Regions from separate parts of the Variovorax sp. P1_H2 genome, predicted to be linked through region 1. Evidence: predicted binding sites of a transcription regulator. Region 1 holds the regulator's gene; the other holds the start of a gene.
The links. The regulator FNR, encoded in region 1, switches genes on or off when oxygen is low (the NO sensors DNR and NnrR bind a similar motif). The targets are predictions, from matches to a motif close to TTGATNNNNATCAA.
Positions count from the first base shown of each region.

Region 2: the regulator FNR is predicted to act here: its motif matches at 6,524-6,537, upstream of AC1D2E_RS27050 (lipid-binding SYLF domain-containing protein).

Region 1 is NZ_JBFUCJ010000021.1:21,173-31,668, reverse strand. It holds gene ccoP (cytochrome-c oxidase, cbb3-type subunit III) at 1-665, shown strand, start outside; gene ccoG (cytochrome c oxidase accessory protein CcoG) at 688-2,130, shown strand; gene AC1D2E_RS10205 (FixH family protein) at 2,154-2,432, shown strand; gene AC1D2E_RS10200 (hypothetical protein) at 2,437-2,682, shown strand; gene fnr (fumarate/nitrate reduction transcriptional regulator Fnr) at 2,663-3,379, opposite strand; gene hemN (oxygen-independent coproporphyrinogen III oxidase) at 3,531-4,919, shown strand; gene AC1D2E_RS10185 (sulfite exporter TauE/SafE family protein) at 5,071-5,784, shown strand; gene AC1D2E_RS10180 (bifunctional acetate--CoA ligase family protein/GNAT family N-acetyltransferase) at 5,807-8,485, opposite strand; gene AC1D2E_RS10175 (hemerythrin domain-containing protein) at 8,685-9,305, shown strand; gene AC1D2E_RS10170 (universal stress protein) at 9,372-9,815, shown strand; gene AC1D2E_RS10165 (NAD(P)H-dependent flavin oxidoreductase) at 9,903-10,496, shown strand, end outside.
Region 2 is NZ_JBFUCJ010000102.1:11,777-22,272, reverse strand. It holds gene AC1D2E_RS27080 (hypothetical protein) at 1-31, opposite strand, end outside; gene AC1D2E_RS27075 (RNA-binding protein) at 52-306, opposite strand; gene fabI (enoyl-ACP reductase FabI) at 334-1,116, opposite strand; gene AC1D2E_RS27065 (acetate/propionate family kinase) at 1,106-2,305, opposite strand; gene AC1D2E_RS27060 (phosphate acetyltransferase) at 2,310-3,248, opposite strand; gene AC1D2E_RS27055 (DUF3141 domain-containing protein) at 3,283-5,652, opposite strand; gene AC1D2E_RS27050 (lipid-binding SYLF domain-containing protein) at 5,740-6,432, opposite strand; gene AC1D2E_RS27045 (YMGG-like glycine zipper-containing protein) at 6,565-6,807, opposite strand; gene AC1D2E_RS27040 (hypothetical protein) at 6,825-7,202, opposite strand; gene AC1D2E_RS27035 (TolC family protein) at 7,278-8,705, opposite strand; gene AC1D2E_RS27030 (HlyD family secretion protein) at 8,705-9,925, opposite strand; gene AC1D2E_RS27025 (DUF3302 domain-containing protein) at 9,925-10,496, opposite strand, start outside.

The DNA of each region.
Region 1 (10,496 bases):
GCAGCTACCGCGGCACGCTGGCCTGGACCACCCAGGGCGAATACGCCAAGGAGGTCGAGAAGGCCAACGCCGAACTGGGGCCGGTCTACGCCGCCTACTCGGCCCAGCCGGTCGAGCGCCTGGCGACCGATCCCGGCGCCTTGGCGATCGGCGAGCGCCTGTTCCTCAACAACTGTGCACAGTGCCACGGCTCGGATGCGCGCGGCAGCAAGGGCTTTCCGAACCTGACCGATGGCGACTGGCTGCACGGCGGCACGCCCGAGAAGATCCACGAGACCATCGCGCTTGGCCGCGTCGGCGTGATGCCGCCGATGGCCGAGGCGGTCGGATCGGCCGAGGACGTCAAGAACCTCGCCAACTACGTGCTGAGCCTGTCGGGCAGCCCGCACGACTCGGTGCGCGCCGGACTCGGGAAGAGCAAGTTCTCGGCCTGCGCAGCCTGCCACGGCATCGGCGGCGTCGGCAACCCTGCGCTGGGTGCGCCAAACCTGGCCGACAAGATCTGGCTGCACGGCTACGGACAGGAGGCGATCATCGCGATGATCAATGGCGGCAAGACCAATCAGATGCCGGCGCAGCAGGGCCGCCTGACCGAGGCGCAGATCCATGTGCTGACCGCCTACGTCTGGGGCCTGTCCAACAAGCCGGCCGCCGCGACGCAATGAAGCCGATGGCCTGAGTTCCCCCATGAGCGCTTCCATGACCGAACCGACGCCACAGAAGCCGCGCACCGTGATCCCGATCGCGCCGGCCGAGGAGAGCGTCGGCCTCTACGCGGCCCACAAGAAGATCTATCCGCGCAGCGTCAGCGGCTATTTCGCTCGCTGGCGCTGGGCGCTGGTGTTCGCGACGCAGATCGTGTTCTACGGACTGCCGTGGCTGGCGTGGGGCCAGCGCCAGGCCGTGCTGTTCGACCTCGGCGCCCGGCGCTTCTTCCTGTTCGGGCTGGTGCTCTATCCCCAGGACCTGATCTACCTGACCGGGCTGCTGGTGATCTCGGCCCTGTCGCTGTTCCTGTTCACCGCGGTGGCGGGCCGCCTGTGGTGCGGCTATGCCTGCCCGCAGACCGTCTACACCGAGATCTTCATGTGGGTCGAGGAGAAGATCGAAGGCAGCCGGATCGCGCGGATGCGACTCGACAGCGGCGACTTCTCGACCGAGAAGCTGGTCAAGAAGTGGTTCAAGCATGTGGTCTGGATCTCGATCGGGCTCTGGACCGGCTTCACCTTCGTCGGCTACTTCACGCCGATCCGCGAGCTGGCCATGGAGTTCCTGCAGACCCGCATGGGCTCCTGGGAAATCTTCTGGGTGTTGTTCTACGGCTTCGCGACCTACGGCAACGCCGGCTTCATGCGCGAGCAGGTGTGCAAGTACATGTGCCCCTACGCGCGCTTCCAGAGCGCGATGTTCGACCGCGACACGCTGATCGTCAGCTATGACGCCGCGCGCGGAGAACCGCGCGGCGTGCCGTCCAAGGCGCGGCCAGCGACGGCGCCGGCACTCGGCCACTGCATCGACTGCAAGCTGTGCGTGCAGGTCTGTCCGACGGGGATCGACATCCGCCAGGGCCTGCAGTACGAATGCATCGGCTGCGGCCTCTGCGTGGACGCCTGCAACATCGTCATGGACAAGATGGAGACCCCGCGCGACCTGATCCGCTATGCCACCCAGAACGGCATGGCCGGACGCTGGACGCCGCAGCAGGTGCTGCGCCGCGTGCTGCGGCCGCGGGTGCTGATCTACACCACGATCCTGGCCGCCTTGAGCATCGGCCTGCTTGCCAGCCTGGTGACGCGCACGCCGCTCAAGGTCGACGTGGTGCGCGATCGCGCGTCGCTGGCGCGCATCGTCGAGGGCGGCCAGCTCGAGAATGTCTATCGCCTGCAGATCATGAATGCCACCGAGCAGGTGCAGCGCTACCGGATCGAGGCGAGCGGCCTCGAAGGGCTGCACGTGTCCTCGGAATCCGTGGTCGAGGTCGCGCCGGCGCAGTCGCGCTGGGTGGCGGTCCGGCTGCAGCTGCCCTACGGCGCGGCACCGGCCGGTTCGCACAAGGTGCACTTCGATGTCCGTGCGGAAGGCGGCCTGGGCAGCGTGTCCGAGAAGGCCGTGTTCCTGGTCCCGCGATGAACCCCCTGGTTTCCTAGGAGACGATGATGACCGACGAGAACGACGCGAGCCGCCCCTGTCCGCCCTGGTACCGCTTTCCGCTGGTGTGGATGGTGATCGGCGGGCCGGGCGTGGTGGTGATCGCGAGTTTCGCCACGCTGTGGCTGGCCCTGCGCACGCCCGATCCGGTGGTCGACGAGGACTACTACCGCAAGGGCGTGGAAATCAACCGCACGCTGCCCGACAAGAAGCTGATGCCGGCGGTGGCCGGTCGCAACCACGCAGTGACGCCGGGCGCTGACGTGCCGGGCCCGAGGCGCTGAGGCCATGCGGGCGCAGCGCTGGATGTGGATTCTCTGGCCGGCCTTCCTGCTGGCTTGCGCACTCGAGGTGCTGGTGTTCGCACTGGTCGATCCGGGTGACCTGCACTGGCGCGGCGAGGCGCTCGGGGCCTCGCGGCAGGCCGTCTACACGGTCGGCTTCTTCGCCTTCTGGCTGCTGGCCGTGGCGTCGGGCGCGCTGACCCTGATGCTGACCCGCTCGGCGCGGGAGATCAACAACCTGGCGGATTGACGATGTGCCGGAGTGCTTCGGGGTCGAGGATGCGCACGTTGCGCTGCTCGACCTCGACGATGGCGTCGGCCGCGAACTTCGACAGCGTCCGGCTGACGGTCTCGAGCTTGAGCCCGAGATAGCTGCCGATCTCCTCGCGGGTCATGCGCAGCACCAGCTCGGAGCGCGAGAAGCCGCGCGCATGCAGCCGCTGCACCAGGTTCAGCAGGAAGGCCGCCAGCCGCTCCTCGGCCCGCATGCTGCCGAGCAGCAGCATCACGCCGTGCTCGCGGACGATCTCGCGGCTCATGATCTGGTGCACATGGCGCTGCAGCGCCGTCACTTCGCGCGACAGCTCCTCGATGCGGTCGAAGGGCATCACGCAGACCTCGGAATCCTCCAGCGCCACGGCGTCGCAGGTGTGCTGGTCGTTGACGATGCCGTCCAGCCCGATGATCTCGCCGGCCATCTGGAAACCCGTGACCTGGTCGCGCCCGTCCTCGCTCGTGACCCGGGTCTTGAAGACGCCGGTGCGGATCGCATAGAGCGAGGTGAAGGGCTCGCCGTTGCGGAACAGGGTCTCGCGCCGCTTGACCTTGCGTCGCGTGGCGACGATATCGTCGATGCGCTGCAGCTCACCGGGCGCCAGGCCCACCGGCATGCACAGTTCGCGCAGGTTGCAGTTGGAACAGGCGACCTTGATATTTTCTGGTTTCATTGATGCAGTCGAGGTCATGGGCGGATTGTCCGATGGGGGCTGGGCCGGATGCTTGACCCAGGTCAAGGTTTGCGGGTCGCGACAGCGGCATAGTGACACACCAAAGCCCTTGCCGCCGTCCGCGATGCTCATTGCCTCCGCTCCCGTTCTTATGCCGTCCGTCCCGGTGCCCACGCCGGCCGTGCTGCAGCAATTCGACGTCCCAGGGCCGCGCTACACCTCCTATCCGACCGCGGACCGCTTCGTCGACGCCTTCACGGCCGAGGACTATGCGCAGACGCTCGAGCAGCGCGGCGGGGCCGGCGCCAGCGCCCGGGCGCTGTCGCTGTATGTGCACATCCCGTTCTGCGAATCGCTCTGCTACTACTGCGCTTGCAACAAGATCGTGACCAAGCACAAGAGCAAGGGCCGCGAGTACCTGGACTACCTGGCCCGAGAGATCTCGCTGCAGGTCGAGAAGCTCGGCCGCGGTGCCGTCGTGCGCCAGCTCCACCTCGGCGGCGGCACGCCCACCTTCCTCGACGATGCCTGCCTGCGCCAGCTCATGGCCATGCTCCGCGATGCCTTCACGCTGTCGCCCGACGGCGAGCATTCGATCGAGATCGACCCGCGCACCGTCGACCGCGAGCGCCTCGTGACGCTGGCCGCGCTGGGCTTCAACCGGCTCAGCTTCGGCGTCCAGGACTTCGACCCCGACGTGCAGAAGGCGGTGCACCGGATCCAGCCCGCCGAACAGGTCTTCGACCTGATGGCCACCGCCCGCGGGCTGGAATTCGATTCGGTCAACGTCGACCTGATCTACGGGTTGCCGCGTCAGAGCGCCGCGTCCTTCGACCGCACGCTGGCCCAGGTCTGCGCGCTGCGGCCCGATCGCATTGCGCTCTACGCCTACGCCCACCTGCCCGAGCGCTTCAAGGCGCAGCGCCGCATCGCCACCGAAACCCTGCCCGACGCGGCGACCAAGGTCGAGATGCTGTCGCGCTCGATCGCCGCGCTCACCGCGGCCGGCTATGTCTACATCGGCATGGACCATTTCGCGCTGCCCGGCGACGCCTTGGCCGTGGCCAAGCGGCAGGGTCGGCTGCACCGCAACTTCCAGGGCTACAGCACGCAGCCGGATTGCGACCTGGTGGCCCTCGGCGTGTCGGCGATCGGCCGCATCGGCGCCACCTACAGCCAGAACGCCAAGACGCTCGAGGAGTACTACGACCTGCTCGACCAGGGGCGGCTGCCGGTGGTGCGCGGCCTGGCACTGACGCGCGACGACGTGCTGCGGCGGTCCGTGATCATGGCGATCATGTGCCAGGGGCGGGTCGACTTCGAAACCATCGGTGCGGCGCACCTGGTCGATTTTGCGCAGTGCTTCGCCGCCGAACTCGAAGCGCTCGAGCCGCTCGAGGCGCAGGGGCTGGTGCTGCTGAGCGACCGCCACATCGAGGTCACGCCGCTCGGCTGGTTCTTCGTGCGCGCGATCGCCATGGTGTTCGACCGCTACCTGCAGGCCGACCGCAACCGGACGCGCTTCTCGCGCATCGTCTGAAGTGAAGCCCACCCCCGATAGCGCCTGCGGCGCCCCCCTCGAGGGGGCGATACCAGCGGCCCGGCAAAGCCGGTTCCGCGGTATCCCTGGCATTGGGCTGCGTCGGTTTCATGCGCTGTGGGTGGCGCGCAGCGACATGGACAACTGAGCCATGCAGGCGGCGCTGCTGGCCTCCGCGCTGGTGATGGGGCTGGTGGGCGGCCCGCACTGCGTCGCGATGTGCGGCGCCGCCTGCGCGGGCGTGGTCCGCCTGGTGCGTGCACCGGTCGGCGGCGGCGCTGCCGTGCTGGAGCCCTCGGCCCGTTCGCTGCCAGCGGGGATGCTGTTTCACGCCGGGCGCGTGGCGGGCTATGCGGCTGCCGGGGCGGTGGCTGCCGCCATGGTGCAGGGCCTGGCCCTGGCGGGCGGGCAGCTGAGCGCGCTGCGCCCGGCCTGGATGCTGCTGCATGTCTTCGTGTTCGCCTGGGGCCTTCTGCTCGCCGCCTCGGGCCGGCAACCGGCGTGGGCGCATCGCTTCGGACGATGGGCCGCGGCACGGCTGCGGCCCATGACCCGCAGCCCCTTCGGCGTGCTGGCGGCCGGTGCATTGTGGGTCGCGATGCCCTGCGGCCTCCTGTACTCGGCGCTGATGCTGGCGGCCCTGAGCAACGGCGTGCTCGAGGGCGCGGCCGTCATGGCGTTGTTCGCGGCTGGCAGTGCCGTGTCGCTGCTGCTGGCGCCGTGGCTGTTCGAGCGTCTGCGTTCGGGGGCCGGCCGGATGTCGCAGCAGTGGGGCACGCGTCTGGCGGGCGTGTTGCTCGCCGCGGTGGCCCTGCAGGCGCTCCGGATGGATCTCGCGCAGCAGATCGAGATCTGGTGCCGCTGAGCTTCGCCTTCTTCGCGGCGCCTCAGGCGCCGGACGCGGGCGGGTCCAGATTCATGACCACGTGGAACACGTCGGACGATTCTTCCTCGCTGCGCGCGCGCACGAAGCCCAGGGCACGCGACAGCTTCAGCATCCGGGCGTTCTCGCGCAGGATCAGCCCGACCAGGCGCCGGGTGCCGCGGCTGCGCGCATGGGCGATCAGCTGCTCGAACAGCAGCCTGCCGAGCCCGCCGCCCTTGAGGTCCGAGCGCACGACCAGCGCGAATTCGGCCTCCACGTTGTCGGGGTCGCAGATGGTGCGGGCCACGCCCAGCGTCTCCGGCAGGCCGTCGTCGCCGATGGCTTCGGCGATGAAGGCCATCTCGCGGTCGTAGTCGATCTGGGTCAGGCGGGCGAGTTCGCTGCGCGGCAACTCGCTGCGGGCCTGGAACAGCCGCATGCGGATGTCCTCCGGATCGAGCTTCGCCAGGAAGCGCAGGTGCTGCGCCTCGTCCTCGGGCCGGATCGGGCGGAGGACGAGGGTGCGGCCGTTCCATTCGATCGTCCGGACCCATTGCGTCGGATAGGGCCGGATCGCAAAGCGGGCGGCACCGGCGACCGGCCCGGGCGCCACCCGCAGCCGCGCATCGAGCGCCAGCGCGCCGTGCTCGTCGACCCACAGCGGATTGATGTCGAGCTCGGCCAGCTGCGGCAGGTCCGCCAGCATCTGCGACACCGCGATCAGGACATCGTGCAGCGCGTCGAGGTCGGCCGGCGGGTGGTCGCGGTAGCCGGCCAGCAGCCGCGACATCCGGGTGCGGGAGAGCAGCTCGCGCGCCAGGCTGCGGTTGAGCGGCGGCAGGGCGACGGCGACGTCGGCCGTCACCTCCACCGCGATGCCGCCGCCGCCGCAGAGCACCACGGGGCCGAAGACCTCGTCGATGCTGGCGCCGACGATGACCTCCTGTGCATGCGGCCGGTGCACCATGGGCTGCACCGTGAAGCCGTCGATGCGGGCACCGGGCTGCGCGCTTTCGACCGCCTGCCGCATCTCGATCGCGGCGCGTTCGAGCGCCGCCGCATCGCGCAGGTCCAGCCGGACGCCGCCGACGTCCGTCTTGTGCGCGACGTCGCGCGAGACGATCTTGAGCACCACCGGATAGCCGAGCTCGCGGGCCGCCTCCAGCAGGCCCTCGCCCGAGGCCGGCACGACCAGGGTGCGCACCACCGGCACGCCGTAGGCCTGCAGCACCGCCTTGGCCTCATGCTCGCCGAGCCATTCGCGGCCGTCGGCGGCCGCGGCTTCCAGCAGCCGCCTGGCCGCCGGCACGTCGGGCGCCGGGTTCTCGCTCGCGCTGGGCGCTTCCATCAGGAGGGCCTGGTTGCGGCGGTAGGTCTGCAGCATCCCGAAGGCCCGGACGGCGTCCTCGGGCGTCGGGTAGTCGGGAACGCCGGCGGCATCGAACAGCCGGCGCGCCGGGTCCATCTCGGCATCGCCGAGCCAGCAGCCCATCAGGCGCGGGTTGCCGCTGCGCAGCAGCGGCGCGCAGGCGCGCGCGACGTCCTCGCCATGCAGCGCCGCGGTCGGGGCGTGGACGAGCAGCAGCGCGCCGGTCGACGGCTCCGCCAGCAGGGCCGACAGCGTGGCTGCGTAGCGTTCGGCCGGGGCGTCGCCGAGGATGTCGATCGGATTGGCGAGGCATGCGTTCGGCGGCAGGATCGCGCCGAGCTGTTCCAGCAGCGCGGCGCCGGGTTCGGCCAGCCGGATGCCGGCACGGGCCGCGGCATCCGCCGCCATCACGCCGGCGCCGCCGCCGTTGCCCAGGATGGTCAGTGAATCGCTCTGGTTGCCGCGGAAGCGCGCCAGCGTCGCGGCCGCCATGAACAGCTCCTGCAGCGTGTCCACGCGCAGCATGCCGGCGCGGCGGATGGCCGCGTCGTGGACGATGTCCGAACCGGCCAGGGCGCCGGTGTGCGACGCGGCGGCGCGCAGGCCCTGGCCCGCGCGGCCGGCCTTGACGACGATCACCGGCTTGTTGCGCGCGGCGGCACGCGCGGCCGACATGAACTTGCGCGGCGATTCGATCGATTCGATGTAGAGCAGGATGGCGCGCGTGCGGCCGTCGCTCGCGAGCCGGTCGAGCAGGTCGCCGACGTCGACGTCGCAGTGCTCGCCCAGCGCCACCAGGTGCGACAGGCCGACCCCCCGGCTCCTGGCCCAGTCCAGCATGGCGTTCGCCAGCGCGCCGGACTGCGAGACAAATGCCAGTTCGCCCGGCAAGGCGTCGACCGGGGAGAGGCTGGCATTGAGGCCGAGGCGCGGACTCAGCAGGCCGATGCTGCCCGGTCCGAGCAGGCGCATGAGGTGCGGGCGCGCGGCGTCGAGCGCGGCTTGCTTCTCTGCGGCGCTCAATCCCGTGCTGAGGATCACCGCGGCCCGGGTGCCGAGGGCCCCGAGTTCGGCCACCAGGCGCGCCACCGTCCGCGCCGGCGTGCAGATCAGCGCCAGGTCCGGCGGCGCGGGCAGGTCGGCCGCATGCGCGAACACCGGCTCGTCGCCGAGCCGCGCATGCTTCGGATTGACCGGGTAGGCCGGGCCCGCGAAGCCGCCGGCGCGCAGGTTGCGCCAGACCGTGGCGCCGATCGCGCCGGGTCGGTTCGAGGCGCCGAAGACGGCGACGGATCGCGGCGACAACAGTCGGTCGAGGTGGCGGATGCTCATGGATGGCCTCGGCAGGAACAGCAGGCACGCATCATGCGCCGGCTTTCGCGGCGGCTGCACGCGCGCGAGCCGCCGCGTTGACCTCGGTCAAGACGACGCCGGTGACGCAGGTTGGCGCGTCGAATGCAGCGTTTCTTGATCTGCGGCAAGGTGGCGAGGCCGGCGGCGTGAAAAGCTGCTTCATCCAACGGAGACAAACATGACACACGCCACCACCCGCATCATCCGGGACGAGCACGCGGCCCTCTCGGCCATGCTGCGGTCCATCCTGCTGCTGCTCGATGCCCATCGAAGACAGCAGAGCGCGCCCGACTTCTCCGCCTTGCGGGCGATGCTGTTCTACGTCGACCAGTTCCCGGAGCAGCGGCATCACCGCCACGAGACCGAGCTGCTGTTCCCCAAGCTGCGTGCCCGCACGCCCTTGTCGCGCGACCTGCTGGACCACCTGGACCAGGACCATGCGCGCGGCGAGCGCAACATCCGCGAGGTCGAGCATGCCTTGCTGGTCTACGAGATGCTCGGCGAGGCCCACCGCGAGCCCTTCGAGCGTGAGGTCGCCCGCTACACCGACTTCTACCTGGCCCACATGGCGCTCGAAGAGAAGGAAATCCTGCCGCTGGCCGAACGCGTGCTGACCGAGGAAGACTGGCGCGACCTCGACGCCGTCTTCGGCGCCCACCGCGATCCGTTCGCCGGCAACGAGCCGGAGGACGAGTACCGCGCGCTCTTCACCCGCATCGTCAATGCCGTGCCGACGCCGATCGGCCTGGGCCCCGCGCTGGCCCCCGGCAAGCCGAGCCGGCAAGCGATGCAAGCTTGATCCCTGTCAATTCGCCCGGCCCCGGCCTGGCCGAGACTGGAGGCCTTCCATTTGGAGACTTCCATCATGTTCAAGAAGATATTGGTCGCGACCGACGGTTCCTCCCTGTCCGACAAGGCTGTCGAGAGCGCCATCGAACTGGCGCGGCAGCACGGCGCCGAACTGGTCGCGTTCACCGTGGCCCGCCGGCCGCCCCATAGCTACATGGAAGGCACGTCGCTCCAGCAGACGACCGACAGCGAGCACATCGACAAGATGCGGCTCGAGAAGGCCCAGGCCATGGTGGCTGCGATCGGCGAGCGGGCGAGCGCCAGCGGCGTGTCCTGCCATCCGCTGGTGGCCCATTCGAACCAGGTCGCCGAATCGATCATCGCCGCCGCCGAAAAGCACGCCAGCGACCTCATCGTGATGGCGTCGCATGGCCGCAAGGGCCTCGGGCGCCTGCTGATCGGCAGCGAGACCCAGCATGTGCTGACCCATTCCACCCTGCCGGTGCTGGTGCTTCGCTAGATGGGCCCCCACGCTGAGTCACTTCGTGTACTCGCTGCCCCCCGAGGGGGCGCAGGCCGCCTTGGGAGCGGCCCGGCGACGGCCTCGATGACGGACGAATCCAACGAAGTGGCGGTCGCTGCCCGCAGCCTCGAGGCGCTCGCCTCGGCATCGGGCCTTCGAAGCTGGACGCTGGCCGGCCGCGAGTTGCTGCCGGTGGTGCAGGGCGGCATGGGCGTCGGCGTCTCGGCGGGCCGCCTGGCCGGCACGGTGGCCGGCCTGGGCGGCATCGGCACGGTGTCCTCGGTCGACCTCCGGCGCCTGCATCCCGACCTGTGGGCGCAGACCTCGCACATCGAGCACGCGCCCGATGCCGGGGCTCGCATCGACGCCGCCAACCTCGAGGCCCTGGGCCGAGAGATCGCCAAGGCCCGGCAACTGGCCGGCGGCCGGGGCCTGGTGGCCGTCAACGTCATGAAGGCCCTGAGCGCCTACGAGGCGCAGGTGCGGCACGCGATGGCCTGTGGCGCCGATGCGCTGGTGGTCGGCGCCGGCCTGCCGCTGGACCTGCCGGACCTGGCGCGCGAGCACCCGCGCGTGGCCTTGATCCCGATCCTGTCGGATGCGCGCGGCGTGCAGCTGATCGTGCGCAAGTGGGAGAAGAAGGGGCGCCTGCCCGATGCCATCGTGATCGAGCATCCG
Region 2 (10,496 bases), on a different contig from region 1:
TGTCGCCGAACAGGCGGCCGATGAGTCCCATGGCGCGTTTCTCCAGCGTGGTCAGGCGAAGTCGTCGCTCAGGATCTGCGCATTGATCCGGCCCTTCCTCCAGTACATGTCGTGGATCCTTTCCTTGAGCTTGCGCAGGCCATCCGGATGCACATCGCGGAAGGTCAGCACCACCGCAGGCCGCGAGCCGTCGCCCGGGACATGCTGGATTTCGTCGAAGGCCGGAAACCCGTACTTCACCAGGAAGGCCTTGACCTCCTCGTCGGTGGTGTCGCTTTCGATATTTCCCAACAACAGCCGTGCCATCTCGAATCTCCTTGGAAGCTGAATTTGCTACGCCATGATGTGAACGCCGCCGTCGACGTACAGCGTTTCACCCGAGAGCCGCCGCGCGTAAGGCGTCGCAAGGAACGCGCAGGTGAAGCCGACATCCATGATGTCGACCAGCTCGCCGAGCGGAGCGCGCTGCGCCGCTTCGGTGAGCAACAGGTCGAAGTCCTTGAGCCCGCCGGCCGCCCGGGTCTTGAGCGGACCGGGGGAGATCGCGTGCACCCGGATGCCCTGGGGGCCGAGCTCGTAGGCCAGGTAGCGGGCCGACGCCTCGAGGGCGGCCTTGACCGGCCCCATCACGTTGTAGTTGGGGACCACCTTGTTGGCGCCGTGGTAGGACATCGTGAACATCGTGCCGCCGTCCTTCATCAGGGGGGCGGCCAGCCGGGCCATCCGCACGAAGGAATGGCACGAGACGTCCATCGCCTGGGCGAAGCCCTCGGCGGAGCATTGCAGCAGGCCCCCTTGCAGGTCCTCCTTCGGTGCCCATGCGATCGAGTGCACCACCACGTCGAGCCGGCCCCATTCACTCTCGATCCGCTGGAACAGCGCTTCCAGCTCGCCGGCCTTGGAGACGTCCAGCGGCATCAGGATCGGCGCCTCGAGGGCGGTCGCCAGCGGCTCGACATGGACCCTCGCCTTCTCGCCGGCGTAGGTGATGGCCAGATCGGCGCCCAGCTCGCGGAAGGCCGCTGCGCAGCCGTAGGCGATCGAGTGCTCGTTGGCGATCCCGCAGACCAGCACCTTGGCGCCCTTGAGCAGCGGGCGTGGCAATTCAATGGTCATCGTCACTCCCTGAAGCGATCACATGGTGGGTATGTCGGGCGATCATCCACTCCTCGTTGGTGGGGATCACCCATGCCGAGACCTTGCTCGACGTCGTGCTGATGCGCGGCCCGTCGGACCGGTTGGCTTGCGCATCGAGCTCGACGCCGAGCCAGGCCGCGTCGCGGCAGACGCGCTCGCGCAGCGCCGCTGCGTGCTCGCCGATCCCGGCGGTGAACACCAGCGCGTCGATGCCCTGCGTCGCGGCAGCCAGGGATCCGAGTTCGCGCCCGATCCGGTAGGCATAGAGATCGATGGCGAAGCGGGCGCGGGCGTCGTCGCTGGCCAGCAGCACCCGCATGTCGCTCGACAGGCCGGAGACGCCCAGCAGCCCGGACTTCTTGTAGATCAGCTCCTCGACCGCGCGCGCATCCATCCGCATTTCGTCCAGCAGGTAGAGGATCACGCCCGGATCCAGATTGCCGCTGCGCGTGCCCATCGGCAATCCGTCGACCGCAGTGAATCCCATGGTGCTGGCGAGGCTGCGGCCGGCGGACATCGCGCACATGCTGGCGCCGTTGCCGAGGTGCGCGACGATCGTCCGGCCCGCCGCCGCCTTCGGATCGAACTGCGGCAGCACGCTGGCGATGTACTCGTAGGACAGGCCGTGGAAGCCGTAGCGCCGCACGCCGAGGGCGGTGATCGCGGAGGGCAGCGCAAAGGCCTGGGCCACCTCGGGTTGCGCGCGATGGAAGGCCGTGTCGAAGCAGGCCACCTGGGGCAGGTCCGGCCGCTGCTTCGCGACCACCTCGATGGCCTCGAGGTTGTGCGGCTGGTGCAGGGGGGCCAGCGGAATGAGCGTCTGGAGCGCCGAGACCACCTCTGGCGTGACCCGTGTCGCCTGCGAGAACCCCAGTCCGCCATGGACGACGCGGTGGCCGACGGCGGCCAGCTCGTAGCCTTCGCGGTGTTCCCGCAGGAAGGTCGCCAGGTGGCCGATGGCGCCCGCATGCCCCAGCTCGACCCCCTCGCCCCACGCCTTGGCGCCGACCTCCGCGCCTTGGCCGTCCACGGCCGCGAAACGCGGCGCGGTGAAGAGCCCCTCGACCTGGCCGCGCAGGACCAGATCGAGCGCCTGGCCCCGCATCGCGAAGGCGCTGAACTTGATGCTCGACGAGCCCGCGTTCAGCACCAGGATGACGTCGGTCATGGCCTCATCCCATCACCACGGTGCTCTCGCGGCGGGCCTTGGCGACCATCGCCGCGACCGCGCAGGACGCCAGCCGCGCAATGAGCGAGTCGGCCCGGCTGGTCAGGATGATCGGCACCCGGGCGCCGAGCACGATGCCTGCCGCATCGGCACCGGCCAGGAAGGACAGGCTCTTGGCCAGCATGTTGCCGGCTTCGAGGTCCGGCACCACCAGCACGTTGGCGCGTCCGGCGACGGGCGAATCGATCTGCTTGATCTTCGCGGCCTCCAGGTTGATCGCATTGTCGAGCGCCAACGGGCCGTCGACCACCGCGCCGGTGATCTGGTGCCGGTCCACCATCTTGCACAGGGCGGCGGCCTCGACGGTCGAAGGCACCTTGGGATTGACCGTCTCCATCGCCGAGAGAATGGCCACCCGCACGTCCTCGAACTGCAAGGCATGCGCCAAGTCGATCGCGTTCTGCACGATGTCGACCTTGTCCTCGAGCGTCGGCGCGATGCTGATGGCGGCGTCGGTGATGATCAGGGCCTGCTCGTAGCTGGGCACGTCCATCACGAAGCAGTGGCTGATGCGGCGCGCGGTGCGCAGGCCGCCATCGCGCTTCACCACGGCGCCCATCAGTTCGTCGGTGTGCAGGCTGCCCTTCATCAGCGCCTCGGCCTTGCCCTCGCGCACCAGCTGGACCGCCGCTTCCGCCGCCGCCTTGCTGTAGGGGGCATCGACGATGGGATAACCGGAGATGTCCACGCCGAGCGACTTGGCCAGGGCCTCGATGCGTGCCCGCGGCCCGACCAGGATCGGCGCGATCAATCCCAGCTTCGCGGCCTCGTGCAGTCCTTCGAGCGAGCTCTGGTCGCACGGATGCACGACGGCCGTCGGCGTCGGGGGCATGCCCTGGCAGGCGTCGATCAGGCGCTGGTACTTCTCGTGCTTCGCGCTCATTGGGTGGCCTCCGTGCCGCGCACTGCGGTGCTCATCACGCGACCTTCTTCTTTCGTGCCGGCGTCCGGCGCGCCGGCCCGGCCTCGGCGCGAGCCACAAGCGCCGGCCGAGTCCTCTTGCGTTGCGCGTCGCCCAGGGTGGCCCGGATGCGGGCCACCATCGCCGCCTGCTCGGCGGTCGGCCCGGCCGCGAGCACCCGGCGGTCGACCGTCAACTTGTCCACCAGCGTCAGCAGGCGCTCGCGGTCGGCGGGGTCCGCCAGCAGCGCGGGCAATGTCGCCACGGCCTGGTCCGGATCGCAGCGCGCGATGATCTCCTGCACGCCGCGGATGGTGCGCCATTGATGCGGCGAGACGTCCGGCAGGAAGTCCGCATAGGCGCCGACCAGTTCCTGCCGCATCTCGAGCCGCGACAGCGGCAGCGCCTCGCCGTCGTTGCGCGCGGTCAGGAAGGCCACGCGCGCGAGCGCTTCGACATAGCCCCCCTGTTCGATCGCGGCGAGCGCGTCCCTGACCTGCGGCAGATCGCGGACCTCGACCGTTCCGGGCGCCGCCTTCCCTTTCGCCTCGCCGGCGACCTGCAGCGACAGCATGTTGGCGTAGATCGAGAAGAACTGGGCTTCGGTCGCCGCATCGCGCAGCGCGCGGTACAGGTCGAGCGAAGCGCTCATCAGCTCGGCGCCCAGCTTCTCGCCCTGGCGCAGCGGATGGTCGGCGGCCACGGCCTGGCGATCCGACCGGACCGCCTCGGCGGCGGGCGCGATCCACGACAGCCACGGATTGAGGCGCGAGACCGACCAGTTCTGGAAGCGCAAGGGATGGAACGCCCGCTGGAGCTCCGCCGTGTAGTCGTTCGACATCGACTGCACCAGCGGCCGCGCGAACAGCTCATAGGCCCGCTGGTTGAAGTCCGAGATGGCCGCCACCGCCTCGAAGGGTTTTTCGTCGGCGCGCGCGAAGCGGTTGAGATGGGCCGTGATGTCTTCCAGCCGATGCTCGCGGAACTCCACGTCGTAGGCGGGTTCGCCGCGCGTACCCTTGCGCTCGGTGATCGCCATGCCATAGAGCCCCGGCGGCAGCATCTCGATGCTGTCGAGCACCGAGACGATCTGGGCGTGCTCCTTCCTGGCCACGGTGCCGGAGACGAAGATGCCCAGGTGCCCGATGCTCTCGTGCAGGAGCCCGACGATGACCTGGCCGCGGGCCTTGATCTCGGCCGTGCTGCCGTAGACGTCGGCCACCCAGTTGAAGGCCTGCTCCGGCGGCGTGATGTTGTCGCCCATCGACGCGAACAGCACGATCGGCGCCTGGATGTCGCGCAGGTCGAAGGCCTTGCCGCCGGCGGCCTTGACGTCGCCGGACCAGAGCTTGTTGCCGACGAAGAGATTGCGGGTGATCCACTCGATCTCCTCGCGGTTCATCAGGTAGTAGCCGCCCCACCAGCGCTCGAAGTCCAGGAAGCGCGGCGGCTCGGTGTCGGCCTGGTCGAACAGGTGGTAGTACTTGTCCCACAGGCTGTTGGCCGGATTCAGGTTCTCGAAGTTCTGCACCAGGTAGGCGCCGTCGAACTTGCCGTTGCCGAGGTCGGCCGCCAGCGACGCCGCCCAGGAGCCGCCCAGGATGCCCCCCGCATAGCGCATCGGATTGTCGCCCTCGCCCTCGTTCCAGGCACCGCTCCAATAGGACATCGGCGCGCCGTTGATGACGATCGGCCCGGTGTCGTCGGGGTCCGAGGCAGCCAGCATCATCGCCGCCCATCCGCCCTGGCAATTGCCGATGATGGCGGGCTTGGGGCTGCGTGGATGCAGCGCCCGCACCTTCTTCACGAACTGCTGCTCCGCGCTGCAGACGTCGAGCAGCGTCTGGCCCGGCTCGGGATCCTGGAAGAAGATGACGAAATACACCGGATGCCCGGCACGCAGAGCGACCCCCACCTGCGAATCGTCCTTGAAGCCCCCGATGCCGGGCCCATGGCCGGCGCGCGGATCGATGATCAGGTAGGGCCGCAGCTTCGGATCGACGACCACGCCCTCGGGCGGCGTGATGCGCAGCAGCGCATAGTTCACCGGGCGCGCGAACGCGCGCCCGTCGAGCACGATCTCCGAGTCGAAATGCAGCACCGGCTTCAGGCCCTGGGAGGACTGCTCGACGAAGTTGTTGCCGCGCTTCCACAAGGTATCCCAGAAAAGAACCGATCGCTGCGCGGCATCGACCGCGTACTGGGCCCAGCCCTGCGGGGTCATCGAGGCCATCGACCGGGCCAGCGCGTCGCCGCCGCCCTTCTCCACCGCCTGGCTCACCCTGCGACTGAACTGCTCCTGCGCAAGCTGCGTGCGCTTCTGGAGCACGGCGGCGACCCGGGTCGCGATCTTGTGGCTGTGCGCAAGCTGCGCTCCTGCATCCATGTCGATACCTCCGCAAACATCAAGAAGGGCTTCGCCGCGCGTCGGGGCGCGATCCACCCTGGACTGCCGCGACGGCGCTACTCGGCGCTACTTGGCGGCCTTCTTCAGCGCCGCCTGCAAACCCGCCGATGCCGGGCTGCTCACTTCTTTCTTGGCCAGGATCTCGACCGGCGTGACCGGCTTGCCGAAGTAGGCCGCATTGAGCGACTCGCGGACGTCGATCACCGAACCATCCACCGCCAGACCGGCGAATGCACCCTTGACCAGGGAGTAGGCGACGAAGTCGGTGCTGAGCGCGGCGCTGGCGCCCATGCCCTTCTTCCAGACCGCCACCGAGGCATCGCCGCCGAGCTTGACCTTGCTCGTGTAGAGCGAGTCGAGCGCCTTCTGCGAATGCACCAGCATCACCACCTCCGCCGCCGATGCGCCGGCCTGGAACCCGAAGCTGGCCGAGCCCATCGTGTAGAAGGCGGGACCGCTCCAGCTGCCGGTCTTTTCGTCGCGCACCATCAGCACGCCGGTGCCGCCCGAGCCGCCGAGCACGAAGCCGGCCTTGAGGATCTGCGGAAAGATCAACACGCCCCTGGCCTTGCCCAGGGCGGCGCCGAACTCGGGGAAGTCCTTGTTCCGGGTGAAGTTGGCGACGGTTGCCTGCGCCTTCTGGACCAGCGCCTTGGCATCGGCTGCATCGTCGGCTGCCCGTGCCGGCAGGCCGCCGAACGCGGCGGCGAGGGCCACGGTTCCGGCGGCGAGCGAAAAATGTCTGCGGGTGCTGTGCATGGAGTTCTCCTCGGAGGGGTGTTGCCGACGATCACCGGGCCTCCTCAGGGATCCCGCCATGTCATTGTGGGAACCGGCCACGGCGAGCGCCTTGACATTGATCAACGCAGGCGAGGCGAGCCCTCGCTCGCATCACTGCTTCTGGGACTGTTGCTGCTGCTTGTTGCCCTTGATGTTGCCGGCCACCCCTCCGGCCACGGCGCCGATGGCCGCGCCGGTCCAGCCGTTGCCGCCCGAGATGGCCGCGATGCCGGCGCCGGCCGCGGCCCCGATGGCCGCACCGCTGGCCGTCCCCTGCTGCTGCGGCGTCATGTTGGTGCAGGCCATGGCGAGCGTGGCCGCGGCGATCGACACGATGAGTCCAATGCGATTCATGGCTTTCTCCGTCAGGTCTATTTCGAGAGGCCGGGCACGACCATCTCGAACCAGAGGGTCTCGACGATCGGCCGCTGCAGCTGGTCCGGATGCGCGGCGTACCAGCGGTCGAGTCCGTCGCGCACGGTGTCGAGCGTCTGGCCCCTGAGCCCCCTGACCGCCCTCGGGATGAGGCTCTGGCTGTCGGGCGGCGCATTGCCGGCGTGGTAGGCGGTCTCGACCTGCATCACGTTGGCCAGGCCGATCAGGTAGACCCGTTTCAATTGCTCCGTGGACCGGGTCCACTGCTCGCCGGTGACCAGCGGGATCTCCTGGGCGCGGGCGCTGCCCCAGCTCATGGCCGCGGCGAGGAGCATCGGGACCATCATCAGCCGCCACTTCTTTTTCGTGTGCATCTTTCACCTCCAAGCGAGACGTTGAACGCAGTGCTCGGCGAGCACTCCCTGCCGGCACGAGCCGAGACATCCGGCTCAACGGTCGGTACAACATGGCGAGCTCGCCACGGCCATGGCCGGCAGGTCGAATCCGCCGCCCAGGGCCAGATAGAGATTGGTGCGCTGGGCCAGCTGTTCGGCCTGCACGTGCAGGCGCGCGGTACGTGCCGCGTAGAGCGCGAGCTGGCTCTGCTCGACCGTGCGCAGGTCGACGGAGCCGACGCGATACTGGGTCCGGGCCAGTTCGAGCGCCTGCGCGCTGTCGCGCACGGTCGCCGCGAGGATGGCGTCGCGCTCGCGCAGCGTCGACTCCGCGCCCAGGGAGTTCTCGACTTCGCCGAAGGCCTTCTGGCCCGCGCGCGCGTACTCGGCCACCGCCTGCTTCTGCTCGGCCGACCGGATCTCGACCTGCGCGCGCAGCGCCCCGCCCTGGTAGAGCGGTGCGATCAGGTTGGCGCCGAGGCTCCAGACCGGGCTGCTCACGTCCTTCAGCTCGATCAGCTCGCTCGACACGTTGCTGCCGCCCGCGGTCAGGCTGATCCGCGGGAGCTGCGCCGCCTTGGCCTCGCCGACGCGATCGAACGCGGCCGCAACGCGCCGCTCCGCCGCCACGACATCGGGCCGCCGCTCGAGCAGCTCCGACGGCATGCCCACGGGCAGCGGCGGGGGCATGGGCGACAGGCGGTCGGCGACCGCGATCTCCGCCGCCGGATAGCGGCCGAGCAGCAGTTCGAGCGCGCGCCGCGCCTGTTCGCGTGCGAACTCGACCTGCTTGAGCGTATCCCGATAGGGGCCGACGCTCGCGCGAGCCTGCGCCACCGCCTGCGTGCTGGCGTTGCCCACGCGCAGCCGATCCTCGGTCATCCGCAGCAGGGTCTCCGACGAGCTCAGGGCGTCCTGCGCGATCACGCGCTGCATCCCGGCCTCGACCGCCAGGAACCAGGCCTTGGCCACCATCGCCGCCAGCGACTGCCGGGCGTACGCGTAATCGGCATCGGCCGCCGCGGACTGCTCGCGGGTCGCCTGCCGCGCATAGCGCAGGCGGCCCCAGACGTCCAGTTCCAGCGACGCGTTGAGGAAGATGCCGTCGAGGCCGCCGCCGCCGCCCGACTTGCCGCCGCCCAGGCCGACCACGCCCACCGAGGGAAGCAAGGCCCCGGACGCCACCTTGACGTACCCGGCCGCCTGCTCGACCCGCGCCGCCGCCACCTTCAGGTCGGCGTTGTAGGCCAGGGCCTCGTTGACCAGCGCCGTCAGCGCAGGCTCCTCGAAGGCCGCGAGCCAGCCGTCGGCCACCGGCGCCGCGACACCCCCGCCGGCCCTGTAGGCCTCGGGCGGGGCGGCCTGGGGCAAGACCTCCTGCTGCAGCTCGGCCGTGGTCGGCGGGGCCTTGAGCGCGCAGCCCGCCACCGCGGCCGCCAGCAGCGCGACGAGGATCCCTCGATGGAGCGAAAAGGTGCGCATCAGTGCAACTTCAGGACGAGGTAGTTGGTGATCGCGCCGACGCGAAGAATCACCATGCGCAGGATGTGGATCGCCGCCACGTGCTCGGTGTAGATCGCGCCCTGGCCGTCCGCGCCGGCGGCCAGGAACAGCTCGCGGTCCTTCTCGTCGACGATCAGCTTGACCGGGAAGCGCCCAGGTGCCTGGGGATAGGCGCCGGTCTGCGGCAGGGTGCCCGACTGGGCCACCTGCCCCTGGCCTTGCGCCCAGACGATCGAATCGACCTTGGCCGAGATAATCTGGCCTGGATAGGTGCTGAGCGTGAACTCCGCCAGGTTGCCGGGCTCGACCAGCCGCAGTTCATTCTGGCCATAGAGCGCGATGACCTGGTAGGTCTCCTCGACGAAGCTCATGGCGGGCGCCAGCGGCACCGCCACCACGTAGGACCCCGGCCGCAGCTGGACGTTGATCGCGTAGCCGTTGGCCGGCGCGAAGACCGCCGTCTGGTCGAGATTCCACTGCGCGTTCCCGAGCTCGGCACGGCTGATGTCGACCTGGGCCTTGGCAGTTGCGAGCTGGGCCCGCGCCGCCGCGACCGAGGCCTGCTCTCCGTTGACCTGCCCCGACAGCTTCTGCGAGACCTGCGCCTCGTTGGCGGTGGCGGTCGACAGCTGGCCCTGCAGATCGGCCAGGTTGGACTCGGCCTGCTCGAGCGCGAAGCGGTCGCCGGCGCCGGTGGCGACCAGTTCGCGGTTCTGCCGAACACGCATCCGGGCCAGCTCCAGCTTCGGCTGCAGCGACCGGACCTGTCCCGTGGCGGCCTTCAGTTGTTCCTGCAACTGCCGGGCGCCGGCCGTGGCGTCGACCAGGGCTGCGCCGGCCTGCGCGAACTTGGCCTCGTCCGCCGCCAGTTTTCCCTTGGCGGCATCGAGTTCGTTGCGGTACTGGGTCGGGTCGATCCGGAACAGCAGCTCACCCTTCCTGACCAGCCGGTTGGGCTCGACCGGCACCTCGATCACCCGGCCGCGCACCTGCGGCACCACCTGCACCACGTACTTGAGGACCCGCACGTCGGCCGACGAGGGGGCGACCACGTTGAGCGTCAGGACCAGCGCCGTCAAGGCGACGATCGGAATGATCACCACCGTGACCTGCGAGGTGGTGTTCCACGGCAGCCACTTCAGCTTGATGAAGATGAGCCAGACGAAGAAGGCGTAGATGCCGAGCAGCAGTGCTTCCATCAGGCGCTCGCATTTCTTGCCGCCGCGGCATCGCCTTCGGCCCGCGGCGCCGCCGCGGCCAGGTTGTTGCGCAGCCGCTTGAGATCGGCCGTCAGCGCGCCCTTGGCATCCATGGCGTCGAGTTCATCGCGCAGGTGGTCGATGTCGTGCGCCAGCAACTCGCCCTTCAGCGCCTTCTCGCCCTGCTCGTGGTAATAGTCCGCGTGCTTCTCGGTGCCGTAGGCCGCCTGGTAGCCGATTGGCTTCACATAGGCCCAGAGCCAGGCAATCGGCCACAGCATGCCGCCGAACACCAGCGACAGCAGGCACAGGGTCTTGATCGCATCGCGCTGGGGATGGTGCCGCTGGTGAGCGATCTTCTCGGGCAGGACGTGCACCATCCAGAACAGCACGATCCCGGCAATGGGCACCGCGAAGATGATGAACCAGGCCAGCCCGGTCGCTGCGCTCGCCATCATCTCGTGCGGGAGGAAGGAGGCGCAGGCTTCGAATGGCGCCGCCAGCCCGGCCGCGCCCAGCCAGGCGAACGGGAGGCGCAGGCTTCGGCGGCGGGGCACCCTCTCGGGATTCT